DNA from 3 places in the Ensifer sp. NM-2 genome. Region 1 is predicted to be linked to each of the others. Evidence: riboswitches for the same ligand, from Rfam matches in the RefSeq annotation. Region 1 holds a riboswitch; each other region holds the start of a gene.
The links. A riboswitch is a leader RNA that binds a small molecule or an ion and turns the genes downstream of it on or off. The one in region 1 is predicted to bind thiamine pyrophosphate.

Region 1 (4,154 bases):
GAGCGCCGCCGGCCTTTTGGCGAAACGCGGCAGAGTGTCCGTGAATGCGCTGCGGTTAAGTTCGTCATCCAGGTTCGGGTAGGCCTTGACGAACAGCTTCCAGGCTTCATCCGGATGATTGATGAGAAAGATCGCTCCCTCCTCCACCGCGGCCAGGAAGGGCCGCAAGCGTTTGTCGGCCACCTTTGCCTTGTCGGAAACGAAGACGAGTTCGTCATAAAACGGCACGCCATGCTCTTCTGGGAAGAAGGACCGGCCATCATGCCCCTCGAGCCGCATCTGCGTCAGCTCGAAATTCCTGAAGCCGCCGATCGTTGCATCGACCTTGCCCGCGATCAGCGATGGGGAGAGCGCGAAGTTGACGTTGATCAATTCGACATCCTCTTTCTTGAGGCCGGCCGAGGCCAGCATCCGGCCGAGCATTGCATCCTCGAAACCGGAGACGGAAAAGCCGATCTTTTTGCTCTTCAGATCGGCAAGGCTTCGGATCGGACCGTCGTCAAGGACGGTGACGGTGTTAAGCGGAGTCTCGACCAGGGTGCCAATGCGAACAAGCGGCAGGCCCGCGGCATGATCGAGATAGAGATTCGGTTGATAATGCACGCCGATATCCGCCTGCCCCGCTGCAACGAGACGCGGCACGCTTGAAGGATCGGCGGGCGGAACCAACTCGACATCGAGCCCCGCCCTTTCGAACAGGCCGAGCTCCTTGGCGACAACGATCGGAGCATGGTCGGGATTGACGAACCACTCCAGCATCACTGTCAGCTTTTCAGCGGCAGTTGCTGAGCCGGCTGAAAAGACGACGCAGAGCGCGAGGCTGGCGGAAAACAGAAAGTTGCGGATCATAATGTTATGAACTCTCCCAATGGATCTCAGAAATTCACGTTTCCCGCGCCCAGTGCGCGAGAGGACGGGTTGCCTCATCGACGAGAAGCCTGAGGCCGACGGCAAGCACGGCAAGAATGGCCATCGCGGCAAAGACGACATCGGTCTGCATGCGGGCATTTGCCTGGACGATAACGAAGCCGAGGCCGGCCGAGGCGCCAACCCATTCGCCGACGACCGCGCCGAGCGGCGCCAAGGGGGCCGCAACCCGCAGGCCGGATACCAACCCCGGCAACGCCAGCGGCAGCCGCACAAACCTTAGCGCCTGCCAGTGGCTCGCTTTGGTCAGCGCCACGGCATCAAGGATCTGCGTATCGGTGCGTCGCAGCCCATCAGAGAATGCGGAAACAACGGGAAAGAAAATGATGATCGCCGCCATCACGATCTTGGAGATCATGCCGAAGCCGAACCACAGCACCAGTAAAGGTGCGATGACGAAGACAGGAAAGGCTTGGAGGACGAGCACGAAAGGCCAGACGAGCTTTCCGAGCCGCGGCAATGCCGCGAGCACGATAGCAGTCGCAGCGCCGAACGCCGTGCCGACCGCGAGCCCCGCCAGCATTTCGACGATCGTCACCAAGCTCTGCTCAAGCAGAAATTCTGGCTGCCGCGCAAAGACGGCCAGTACCTCGATCGGCGTTGGTAGCAGATAGCGCGGCAGCGCAAAGACGACGACCGCCCCTTGCCAGAGGACAGCAAGCACAGCAAGGCTACGAACAAATGTGAAAGACACGCGCATCGCCGGTCAGCCGACGCAGCAACCCGGACTAAATACAAACCCGCCATCCGGCGGCAACTTGGCAAAAGACAGCATCGATCGATCTCCAGACAAAATATCACGGAGACCCAGGTGAAAGCGAAGACGCGATTAGTTTGCCGAAACTGGCTCTTTTCCCGTTCCTACGCCGGCATGACCCGGATCAGGTTCAAGGGTCCGGCTCACCGCCATCTCAGCACAGAGTAGTGCTCCCCTCGGAATACTTGAACCTATGGGATACTCTCAAATGTGTCAAGGATACTTTCAAAACTCTGTGTTTCCGCCAATACAAAAGGACACGACTACCAGTGACTGGCAATGGGTGCGAAATCTGAATCACGTCATGTTGAATTCACATAAAAATACCGAATTTATAGATAACGACAGAACAACCAAAGAATAATATTGTGAATGCCTCGGCAAACACAGGATATAATAAAAATATAATCAGACACAACACCAAGGAAGCATATGAATATTTCATCAAGGGATATCTACCACACCCACGAACGGCTGCTTGAATCGCTCGTTTACATGGTGTCGTGTACTGATGCCGGTAGGGATTGCATCGCTTTCTATAAGACTGTTACACTTCCAACGTCCACTACGTCACCTTGAATGCGATTAATGCCCGGTTTCCGTACAATCTTTCCAGCGGTACCGTTGAAACGCGCGCCGAGTGATTGGCCGGGCTGATTGGAAGACCAAGCCCCCGTGTACTCAACAGTGGCTTCCTGGTTGGAGACACCTTCCACGGACAGAAAATTGGCAGCTTTGTTGAGACCAATCTTGCTATTCTCCAAGGCGTAAAATCCGTCGATTTTGATGAGATTTGCACCATTGACTTGCTCTTGGAGTGCCAGCGGCAAGGATGCCATGGGTGATGCCCTGACATAGACAGCTTCCTTTTGGCACCCTTCGGAGTAACCACTGACAATATTAACGGTTGTGCAGCCCTCAATGTAAAATCCAAAAAGGTCGCGATCAGCTGAACAATTAAACAGCGCGGCGGCAACAGAGCCAGCTATATGCCAGCCAACGCCTTTATTGTCTGAGGAATAGCAACTATAGGCAGCAATTGTGGTTGAAAATCCGGAGATTTTAACACCAGCGCCCGCGTTCAACGTCGACCAAATGCTTCGCATTTCGATCCCGAACGCATTTTGGACAAGTATTCCTTCGGCGCCAGCCTGCTGCGTTCTTACATTCTCAAACATCCCGCGCGCCGCGTAGTTGCTGCCCCCCGAGTTGTCGCCGACCACCGCGATGTTGTGGGACGGAGCACTCCGAATGGAGAGATTGCGTACTCCAAAGCCTACGCCAGGCCCAAATTTTATGCCGCACTTCCCGGGAGCAGCAGTGGAGAAATCCATAACCGTAGCCTGCTGACCTTCTCCTTCAAGATAAATATTATGTACCTTCTCAATCCGATCTGCATCAAACCTAATCTCATCGTTAAAGAAGTAGACCCCACCCCGAGGAAGGACAATTTTTCCCCCTCTATGTGCACCGCCTCGTTGCATCATGTCCCGAATCGCCTTTAACGCGGCCGTATTTGCCGGAGCGTTGCTGGGATCAAGTCCGTTTTCGGATGAGCGCAGGCCGTAGTTCTCTCCGTTTACGAAAGGCAATCGGTCGCGTGCGCTGACCGTCAAAGACCCCTTCGTCACGGCAACCACGCCCGCGCCCGCTACTAGACCCGCCTTGAGGAACGAGCGTCGCTTCACAATAACTCCTGTCTTTGCAGCATACCTGAAGAATCAGGCATAAGGTAACCGCGCATCGTGATGTGGCAGTACCCGCCATGTGAGAACCATCAGATGCTATGAGCCGAAGCTTTCGCTCTACTACGAATCACCTTAACGTTCCTGCGAACGGGTTCCCGTTCAGGGCCGCAGCAACTCGCCTGCAGTCGAGGAGTGCTGATGCTGCAATGCTTTCGAATACTCAGCCAATGGATTGAGGCTTAGATTGCGCTCGACACCGTCCAGAAACGAATACTTGTCCAAGCATACGCACGAATGAAATGGGCACGGCACGGCCGAGGTCGGCCGCGCTGGAAGCTCTGGATCGAAGAACGATCCAAACTCGGCGGGGTGGCAGCCGACAAACACTTTCCCCGTGTAGTCTACCTCATAGGCCACCGCCGGAAAGCTGCATTGCAGGCCAAACGGGTCATCGCTGCCGGTACGATAGCGAAAGTCAAGGTCCGGGATCGCATCGGCCATGACCATTAAGCTCGCATCTGAATACGTTCCGTTGCTCAGCCACAGCGGGTTTGGGTGTAGAACCAAGCCCAATTCAGCAAATTCGTCCCGACGACGCTTGAACGCCTCCACGTTGTCATCACTCATGACGTAGTTGACCATGCCTATTTGGACGCCCGCTCGCTTTAAAACCAAAATGCGTTCCTTGAACTCCTCTTCGTTTGTGTGACTCGGGTGGAATGTGCACATCAGGATGATCTTCCTGAAATCTACACCCACGAAAAGTTCAGGTTTCCACCACG
Region 2 (4,154 bases), on a different contig from region 1:
GTTGCGCCCGACAAGGCAGATGCGATCCCCCGGCTCCACCTGCAGGTTGGCGCCGGCCAGAAGCGGCGTGCCACCGAAGGTCAGGAAGATATCGTCGAGTTTCAGAATGGGAGGCGCCAAGGCTCAGGCTCCGGAAAGGTCATAGGGGCGGGCGAGAACGATCGCCCGGCCGGTGTCGAGGGAAATGCGAAGGGGACCCTCCGCGACATTGGAAACGGTGCGCGAAGACCCGAACGGCAACGTGAAATCGGTGAGCGGATAACGCGCGTTGACGATCGTAAGCCCGATGAGATCGGTCAGTCCGAGGATCGAGAATAGGCTGCCCTTCGGCAGATCGATTTCGATCTCGCCTGCAAGCAGCGGATAGGCCTCCTCCTCACCCGAGGTCATGAACACCGGCAACCCACGTTCGGCCAGCGAAGCAGCCTGAAGCAGGTGCAGGAAGGCATGGTCGCTGCGTGATCCTCCGAGCGCGCCGGCAAAGATCAAGGCTTCGGCGCCACGCGACAGCGCCGCCTCGACAGCGATTTCGCCATCGGTCGCAGCCTTGGCGGCGGGATAGGGCTCGCGCGGGACATCGGCAAATTCCGCGAGCAGCGCCTCCTCGGTCGAATCGAAATCGCCCACCCAGACGTCGGGGGTCACGGATAGCACCCGCGCATGCCGCATGCCGCCATCGGCCGCAACGAAGCGGCTGCCTGCGAGCTGGCGCGCAAGGCGATCGGTCGGGGTCAGTGCACCGCCGAGCAGAATGGTGAAGGTGGATCGGGCCATGGCAAAGCCCATAGCGCAAAGGCACGGGCAAGGAAAAGCAAGAAAACCGAACAAGGGCGCGATCCGGCGATTTTGCGTCCTCGTTGTCAGTGATCTTCGGGCAAGGTATCGGGAAACAGCATCTCCGCATAGATCCCGGGGTTGGAATCGGGGATCTCGATGGCGCCGACCGTGCGTCGGTAGAATTCGGCCGGGCCGACGCCGCCGATGATGGCGTAACCGTAGCCTGCGTCACGCATCGCCGTCAGGCTCACGCGCAAGAGCGCCTCGCCGATCCCCGTCCGCGCATGGCCTCGTCGACGCCCGTCGGCCCGAAGAAACCGAGCGCTGTGACATCGTGGCAGGCAAAGCCGACGATCCGGTCCTCGAACACCGCGATGTGCATGCACGTCGGCGTCGATCTGAAGGCCGCCTCCGCCTCGCCCGCCCAGCCGGAGCCAAATGTCTGCTCGATCCAGGGAACAACAAGCTTCGTTCGGGTGCCATTGCGCGGTGAATGCCGATACCGTCAGCAAGCGGTGATCTCGCTTGTGCCGGCAGTGCATAAAGGCGAACGAGCATGTCAGTCATCGCAGGCTCCTTCGGCGTCTGCAAACTCTGCCGACGATTTTACCCCATGCGCCGCGGCGCGAAAATGCGGGGCGGGCGCTTTTGCCGTCCTCAAACTTCGCTTGCCATCAAACCGGCTCGGCGGTAAATCTCTACCCGCTCTAACGGGGTGCCTTCCGACCGCATGGCGGCCGAAGGCTGAGAGGCGTTGAACGCCAACCCGCGGAACCTGATCCGGCTCATACCGGCGGAGGGATTAGACGCGATCGGATCGATACGCCCTTTTCCCATGCAACATCATTTTTAGGGAGAGGTGCCTGCCATGTCCAATTCATCGCAACTCAAGGTTCTTAGCCGGCTAGCGCTTGCCGCGACGGCAGGACTTGTCTTCGCGGCCAATGCCGTTGCTGCCGACAAGACGCTGACCGTCTACACCTATGAAAGCTTCATCACCGAATGGGGGCCGGGTGCCAAGGTCGCCGAAGCTTTCGAGAAGACCTGCGAATGCAAGGTCACCTATGTCGGCGTCGCCGATGGCGTCGAGCTTCTGACCCGCCTCAAGCTCGAAGGCGCGGCCTCCAAGGCCGACATCGTGCTCGGCCTCGATACAAACCTCGTCGCCGAGGCCAAGGCCACCGGCTTCTTCGCGCCGCACGGCATCGAGCCTGCCAACGTCAAGGTACCCGGCGACTTCACCGACGACACCTTCCTTCCCTATGACTACGGCCATTTCGCCGTCGTCTACGACACCCAGACCTTGAAGACGCCGCCGAAGAGCCTGAAGGAACTGGTCGAAGGCGACGCCTCTCAGAAGATCGTCATCGAGGATCCGCGCACCTCGACGCCGGGCCTCGGTCTGCTTCTCTGGGTCAAGGCCGTCTATGGCGACGAAGCCGGCGCCGCCTGGGCCAAGCTCAAGGACAGGGTACTGACCGTAACGCCGGGCTGGTCGGAAGCCTATGGCCTCTTCACCAAGGGCGAAGCGCCGATGGTGCTTTCCTACACCACGTCGCCCGCCTACCACATGGTGGCGGAAAACACCGACCGCTACCAGGCGGCCGAATTCTCGGAAGGTCACTACATCCAGATCGAAGTTGCCGGCATGACCAAGAGCGCCAAGGAGCCGGAGCTTGCCAAGCAGTTTCTCGCCTTCATGACCGGCCCGGAGTTCCAGTCGATCATTCCGACGACCAACTGGATGATGCCGGTCGCGGCGACCAAGGAGCCGCTGCCGGAGGCTTTTAGCAAGCTGGTCAATCCGGAGAAGACTTTCCTGCTGCCGTCGGAAGAGGTGGCGGCGAACCGCAAGGCCTGGATCGACGAATGGCTGGCCGCCATTAGCAAGAACTGAGGCGCATTTGTTCGCGCCTGCCGAAAATCGCATCACGATGACCGCCGGGACTTTAAGTCTCGGCGGTATCCTGCTGTTTGTCGGCCTGGCGATTGCAGCCCTTTTGCTCCAGAGCGGTGACTTCGGCAACAGCGTGCTGTTCGATGCCTATATCTGGCGGGTAACGCGCTTCACCTTGCTGCAGGCGAGCCTTTCGACGCTGCTTTCCGTTGTTCTTGCCATCCCGATCGCACGGGCGCTTGCGCGCCGGCCGAGCTTTCCCGGCCGCGTCTGGGTTCTGCGGGTGATGGCCCTGCCGCTCGGCCTGCCCGTGCTTGTCGGCGCGCTCGGGCTGATCGAGATCTGGGGCCGGCAGGGCGCGCTCAACACCGCCCTCGCCGGCCTCGGGCTGCAGCAGCCGATCAGCATCTACGGCCTTTTCGGCATCCTGCTCGCCCACGTCTTCTTCAACATGCCGCTTATCGCACGTCTCTTTCTCGCCGGGCTCGAGCGCATCCCTTCGGAATACTGGAGAACCGCCGCCAATCTCGGCATGCCGCCAGCCGCACTCTTCCGCTTTGTCGAGTGGCCGGTCCTTCGGGGATTGCTGCCAGGTGCTGCCGGCCTCGTCTTCATGCTCTGCGCCACCAGCTTCACGCTGGTGCTGACGCTCGGCGGCGGGCCTGCCGCCAGCACCATCGAGGTCGCGATCTACCAGGCGCTGCGCTTCGATTTCGACCCGCCGCGGGCGATCGCCCTGTCCGCCCTACAGATCGTCATGACCGGAGCCCTGCTCCTGGCTCTAACGCGTGTCGCGACCGAACCTGCACAAAGCGCAACCGCGGGCAAAATCTCCAGACGCTATGATGCAGGAACCGGCCTCTCCCGGACGTCCGACGCCGGCTGGATCCTGTTCTCGCTGCTCTTCATCGGCGCACCGCTGATCGCCGTCGTCGGTTCCGGCCTGCGTGCGGATCTGGTGAAGCTTGCCGGCGACCCGACCGTGCATCGTGCTCTCGTCACCAGCATTGTCATCGCCGTCCTCTCGGCATTCTTTTGCGTCACCATGGCCGCCGCGATGATCCGCGCCGCCGGCATCGTCGTGGCGCGTCGCCACGCCCCGACCTTGGCCAGGGCATTTGCGGGCACTGTCACCGCCAGCACGTCGCTGGTGCTGCTGGTGCCGCCGGTCGTGCTCGGTGCGGGATGGTTTCTGCTCCTGCGCCCCTTCGGCGATGTCGCCCGTTTCGCCCCCGCCATCGTCGTCGCCATCAACGCATTGATGGCGCTGCCGTTCGTGCACCGGATCCTGGCACCGGCGATGGCAACACATGCCGCACGCACCGACCGACTGACAGCAAGCCTCGGCATCCGCGGCTTCCATCGCCTGCGATGGATCGACTTGCCGCCGCTCCGGAAACCGTTGCTGATGGCGTTCTCCTTCGCCATGGCGCTGTCGCTCGGCGACCTTGGTGCAGTGGCGCTGTTCGGTTCGCAGGAC
Region 3 (4,154 bases), on a different contig from region 1:
CCCGAGCATCCAGCCGGCACCTCTGTGTCAGCCTCGTATCGACAAGCCGGCTGCCTCCAATGTGGATGCTCGGGTCGAGCCCGAGCATGACGAAGAGATGGGCCATTGCGTAAAGAGTGCCGGAGCCCGCCGGGCGCCAGAAGGGGCGGGGTCGCCGCCCCTTCTGGCGTGGTCGTTATCCCCGAACGTCTGCCTCGCTGTCGACCGGCATATAGAGGTCGCCACCCTCACGATACTTGGCCGCCATCGCTTGAAAACCTTCCTTCTGCGCCTCGGCGCGGATGTCGTGCGAGATCCGCATCGAGCAGAATTTCGGCCCGCACATGGAGCAAAAATGCGCGACCTTGTGCGCCTCCTTCGGCAAGGTTTCGTCGTGGAAGGAGCGGGCGGTTTCCGGATCGAGCGACAGGTTGAACTGGTCCTCCCAGCGGAACTCGAAGCGGGCGCGCGACAGGGCGTCGTCGCGGGTGCGGGCCGCCGGGTGCCCCTTGGCGAGATCGGCGGCATGGGCCGCGATCTTGTAGGTGATGACGCCCACCTTGACGTCGTTGCGGTCGGGAAGCCCCAGATGTTCCTTCGGTGTCACATAGCAGAGCATGGCCGTGCCGAACCAGCCGATCATCGCGGCACCGATGCCCGAGGTGATGTGGTCGTAGCCCGGGGCGATGTCGGTCGTCAGGGGCCCAAGCGTATAGAACGGCGCCTCGCCACAGACAGCGAGCTGCTTGTCCATGTTTTCCTTGATCTTGTGCATCGGCACGTGGCCGGGGCCCTCGATCATCACCTGGCAGTCTTTCGCCCAGGCGATCTTCGTCAGCTCGCCCAGCGTTTCCAGTTCGGCAAATTGCGCCGCGTCATTGGCATCGGCGATCGAGCCCGGACGCAGGCCGTCGCCGAGCGAAAACGAGACGTCATAGGCGCGGCAGATGTCGCAGATCTCTTCGAAGTGCTCGTAGAGAAAGCTCTCCTTGTGGTGGTGCAGGCACCATTTCGCCATGATCGAGCCGCCGCGCGAGACGATGCCGGTGACGCGGTCGACGGTCAGCGGGATATAGTGCAGCCGGACACCGGCATGGATGGTGAAGTAATCGACCCCCTGTTCCGCCTGCTCGATCAGCGTATCGCGATAGACTTCCCATGTGAGATCCTCGGCGATGCCGTTGACCTTTTCCAGCGCCTGGTAGAGCGGCACGGTGCCGATCGGCACGGGCGAGTTGCGGATGATCCATTCGCGGATGTTGTGGATGTTGCGGCCGGTCGAAAGGTCCATCACCGTATCGGCGCCCCAGCGGGTGGCCCAGACCATCTTCTCCACTTCCTCGGCCATCGACGAAGTGACGGCGGAGTTGCCGATATTGGCATTGATCTTCACCAGGAAATTCCGGCCGATGATCATCGGTTCGGATTCTGGGTGGTTGATGTTGGCCGGCAGCACGGCGCGGCCGCTGGCAATCTCCTGGCGGACGAATTCGGGCGTGACGTGATCGGGGAGATGGGCGCCAAAGCTTTCGCCGTCGCGTAGCGCGGCGCGTGCAGCGTCGCGGCCAAGGTTCTCGCGGATGGCGACGAACTCCATCTCGGGCGTGATGATGCCGGCCCGCGCATAGGCAAGCTGCGTCACCGCGCGCCGGCCGGTTGCGCGCAGCGGCGCGTGACGGAGGGGAAAGGTCGGCGTCAGCCGGTCGCCGGAGGCAAAGCCGTTGTCTTCCGGCCGCACGTCGCGCCCGTCATAGGCTTCGACATCGCCGCGAGCGATGATCCAGTCGCGGCGCGGTCTTGGCAATCCATCCTCGATGCGGATGTTGGCATCTTCTACGGTGTAGGGACCGGAGGCGTCGTAGACGGTGACCGGCGGCTCGCCCGACGTCGGGTGCAGGGTGATTTCGCGCATGGGAACGCGGATGTCGGGATGGATCGTGCCTGGCTTGTAGACCTTTTTCGAGGCGGGAAGCGGGCCTTTTGTGACCGAGAGTTCTGCGGGTTTGGTGGCAATATTCATGATGAGGCTCCAAGTTTGCGGTTGGAGACCCAGTTCTGAAGCCGGAAGGAAAAGACATGTTTGCCTGAAATTCCGCGCGAATGACGGAATCGTGGCGTCAATGTCTGCACCGTCCCTACGCCAGTATGAACTGGATCAGGTTCAACGGGTCACTGCGCCTCGGTCGGCAAAGCCGATCCGCCCAGCAGTATCTCAGCCCCTTGACGGGACCCCCCTGGTGAATGCCTAGAGATAGCCATCGATCCGGATGCGCCGTCAAGCGTTAATCCGAAGGTTGCGTGTCAGGCCTGTTGATTGCCCGGTAGAGCGTTTCCGGATGAGACGAAGCCGCGGGCACGCTCGTTCTTTTCGTTTTTACGCATTTCCTGACGGAAAACCGCTCCGCACTTTTCCTGGAAATGCGCTAGCGGCCGGACTTCTCTGATCCCCGGCGATCGGCATAATCCGCACGGTTGATGCCGTGCCGCTGCAGCTTGTCATAGAAGGTCTTGCGCGGAATGCCGAGCGCTTCGATCGTCGCCTTGACGTCGCCGTGCTGCGCCCGCAGCGCTTCTTTCAGAATTTCCGCCTCGTAGCGCTCGATCCGCTCGGGCAGGCCGGCACTGGTCGGCGCCGCGGCAATCGGTTGGCCGAGCGAACCTTCGACGCCAAGGGCGACGCGCTCGGCGAAGTGCGAGAGCTCGCGCACATTGCCCGGCCAAGAATGAGACCTCAGATAGTGGCTGACGGCCGGCGAAAGCGTCGGCACGTCGCGCTTGAAACGCTCGGCTGCCCGCGTCAGGAAATGCGAGAAGAGAAGGGGGATATCGTCCCGGCGTTCGCGCAGCGGCGGGATCGACAGGGTGACGACGTTCAGCCGGAAATAGAGATCCTCGCGAAAATCGCCCCGCTGGGCCGGGTCGCCGAGGTCGATCTTGGCCGCGGCGATGACCCGAATATCGACGGGGCGCACGATATTGGTGCCAAGCGGCGTGATCTCACGGGCTTCAAGCACTCGCAGCATCTTGACCTGCGTTGCCGGCGGCATCGCCTCGATCTCATCGAGGAAAAGCGTGCCGCCGCTCGCATGCTCGATACGGCCGACGCGCTTCTTCAGGGCACCGGTGAAGGCGCCGGGCTCGTGGCCGAAAAGCTCGCTCTCGATTACCGTTTCCGGCAGTGCGCCGCAGTTCAGCGCCACGAAGTTGCCGTTGCGGCGCCGGCTCCAATTGTGCAGCAGCGTCGCCACCACCTCCTTGCCGCTGCCGGTTTCGCCGGCAACAAGCACATCCACGTCGGTGTCGGCGATATGCCGCAAGGTCTGGCGCAGCCGTTCCATGACCGGTGTCTGGCCAATCAGCGGCAGGCTCTCACCGGCGACTTCGGCTGCGCGTTTCAGCGCGCGGTTTTCCATCACCAGCCGGCGTTTTTCCAAGGCGCGGCGTGCGCTCTGCACCAGACGGTCGGCGGCAAAGGGTTTCGGGATGAAATCATAGACGCCGTCCTTAATGGCCTGAACGGCCATCGGGATATCGCCGTGGCCGGTGACCAGAATGACGGGCAGGTCGGGGTCGAAATCGGCGATCCGGCGAAACAGCGTGAGGCCGTCGATCCCGGGCATGCGGATATCGCTGATGACGATCCCGCTAAAATCCGGGTTGAGGATTGCGAGCGCTTCCGCCGCGCCGGGAAAGGCGGAGACCGCGAGGCCGGCAAGCTCCAGCGTCTGCTTCATCGCCCGCCTGAGTTCGCTGTCGTCGTCGACGAGGCATACGGATTGCTGCATCGCTCAGGCCCTCTTCAAACGCACGGTGAAGACGGTGCCCTCAGGGCTGGTCTTGACCTCGATGTCGCCGCCATAGTCGGCGACAATCTCCTTGGAGATGGCAAGGCCGAGACCGAGACCTTCATCCTTGGAGGTGTTGAACGGCGTGAAAAGGTCTTCGAGGATATCGGGCCGAATGCCCGGACCATTGTCGGCGACAACAAGCGAAACTGTTTCGGAGGGGCCTAACTCGCACCGCACACGGATCTCAGCGTCTGCCCGATCACCGAGGGCTTCCAGGGCATTCTGCAACAGGTTGATCAGCACCTGTTCCAAGCGGATGCGATTGCCGAGCACGCTGAGGCCGTTATCAGGCAGGTCGATGACGATCGCGTCCATGCGGCCGGCAAA

Region 2: another riboswitch for thiamine pyrophosphate. It lies ahead of thiB (thiamine ABC transporter substrate binding subunit); the one in region 1 lies ahead of C6558_RS26190 (ABC transporter permease).
Region 3: another riboswitch for thiamine pyrophosphate. It lies ahead of thiC (phosphomethylpyrimidine synthase ThiC); the one in region 1 lies ahead of C6558_RS26190 (ABC transporter permease).

The regions. Positions count from the first base shown of each region.
Region 1 is NZ_PVZR01000016.1:1,477-5,630, reverse strand. Features, by position in the region: gene C6558_RS26195 (ABC transporter substrate-binding protein) at 1-849, opposite strand, end outside; gene C6558_RS26190 (ABC transporter permease) at 884-1,627, opposite strand; TPP riboswitch at 1,769-1,871, opposite strand; gene C6558_RS26185 (hypothetical protein) at 2,221-3,372, opposite strand; gene C6558_RS26180 (radical SAM protein) at 3,532-4,154, opposite strand, start outside.
Region 2 is NZ_PVZR01000007.1:74,868-79,021, reverse strand. Features, by position in the region: gene C6558_RS15895 (ABC-F family ATP-binding cassette domain-containing protein) at 1-120, opposite strand, end outside; gene C6558_RS15890 (thiamine diphosphokinase) at 124-774, opposite strand; partial or broken gene C6558_RS15885 (GNAT family N-acetyltransferase) at 861-1,344, opposite strand; TPP riboswitch at 1,479-1,596, shown strand; gene thiB (thiamine ABC transporter substrate binding subunit) at 1,646-2,674, shown strand; gene thiP (thiamine/thiamine pyrophosphate ABC transporter permease ThiP) at 2,706-4,154, shown strand, end outside.
Region 3 is NZ_PVZR01000006.1:195,767-199,920, forward strand. Features, by position in the region: gene thiC (phosphomethylpyrimidine synthase ThiC) at 176-1,999, opposite strand; TPP riboswitch at 2,094-2,225, opposite strand; gene C6558_RS14650 (sigma-54 dependent transcriptional regulator) at 2,403-3,764, opposite strand; gene C6558_RS14655 (sensor histidine kinase) at 3,768-4,154, opposite strand, start outside.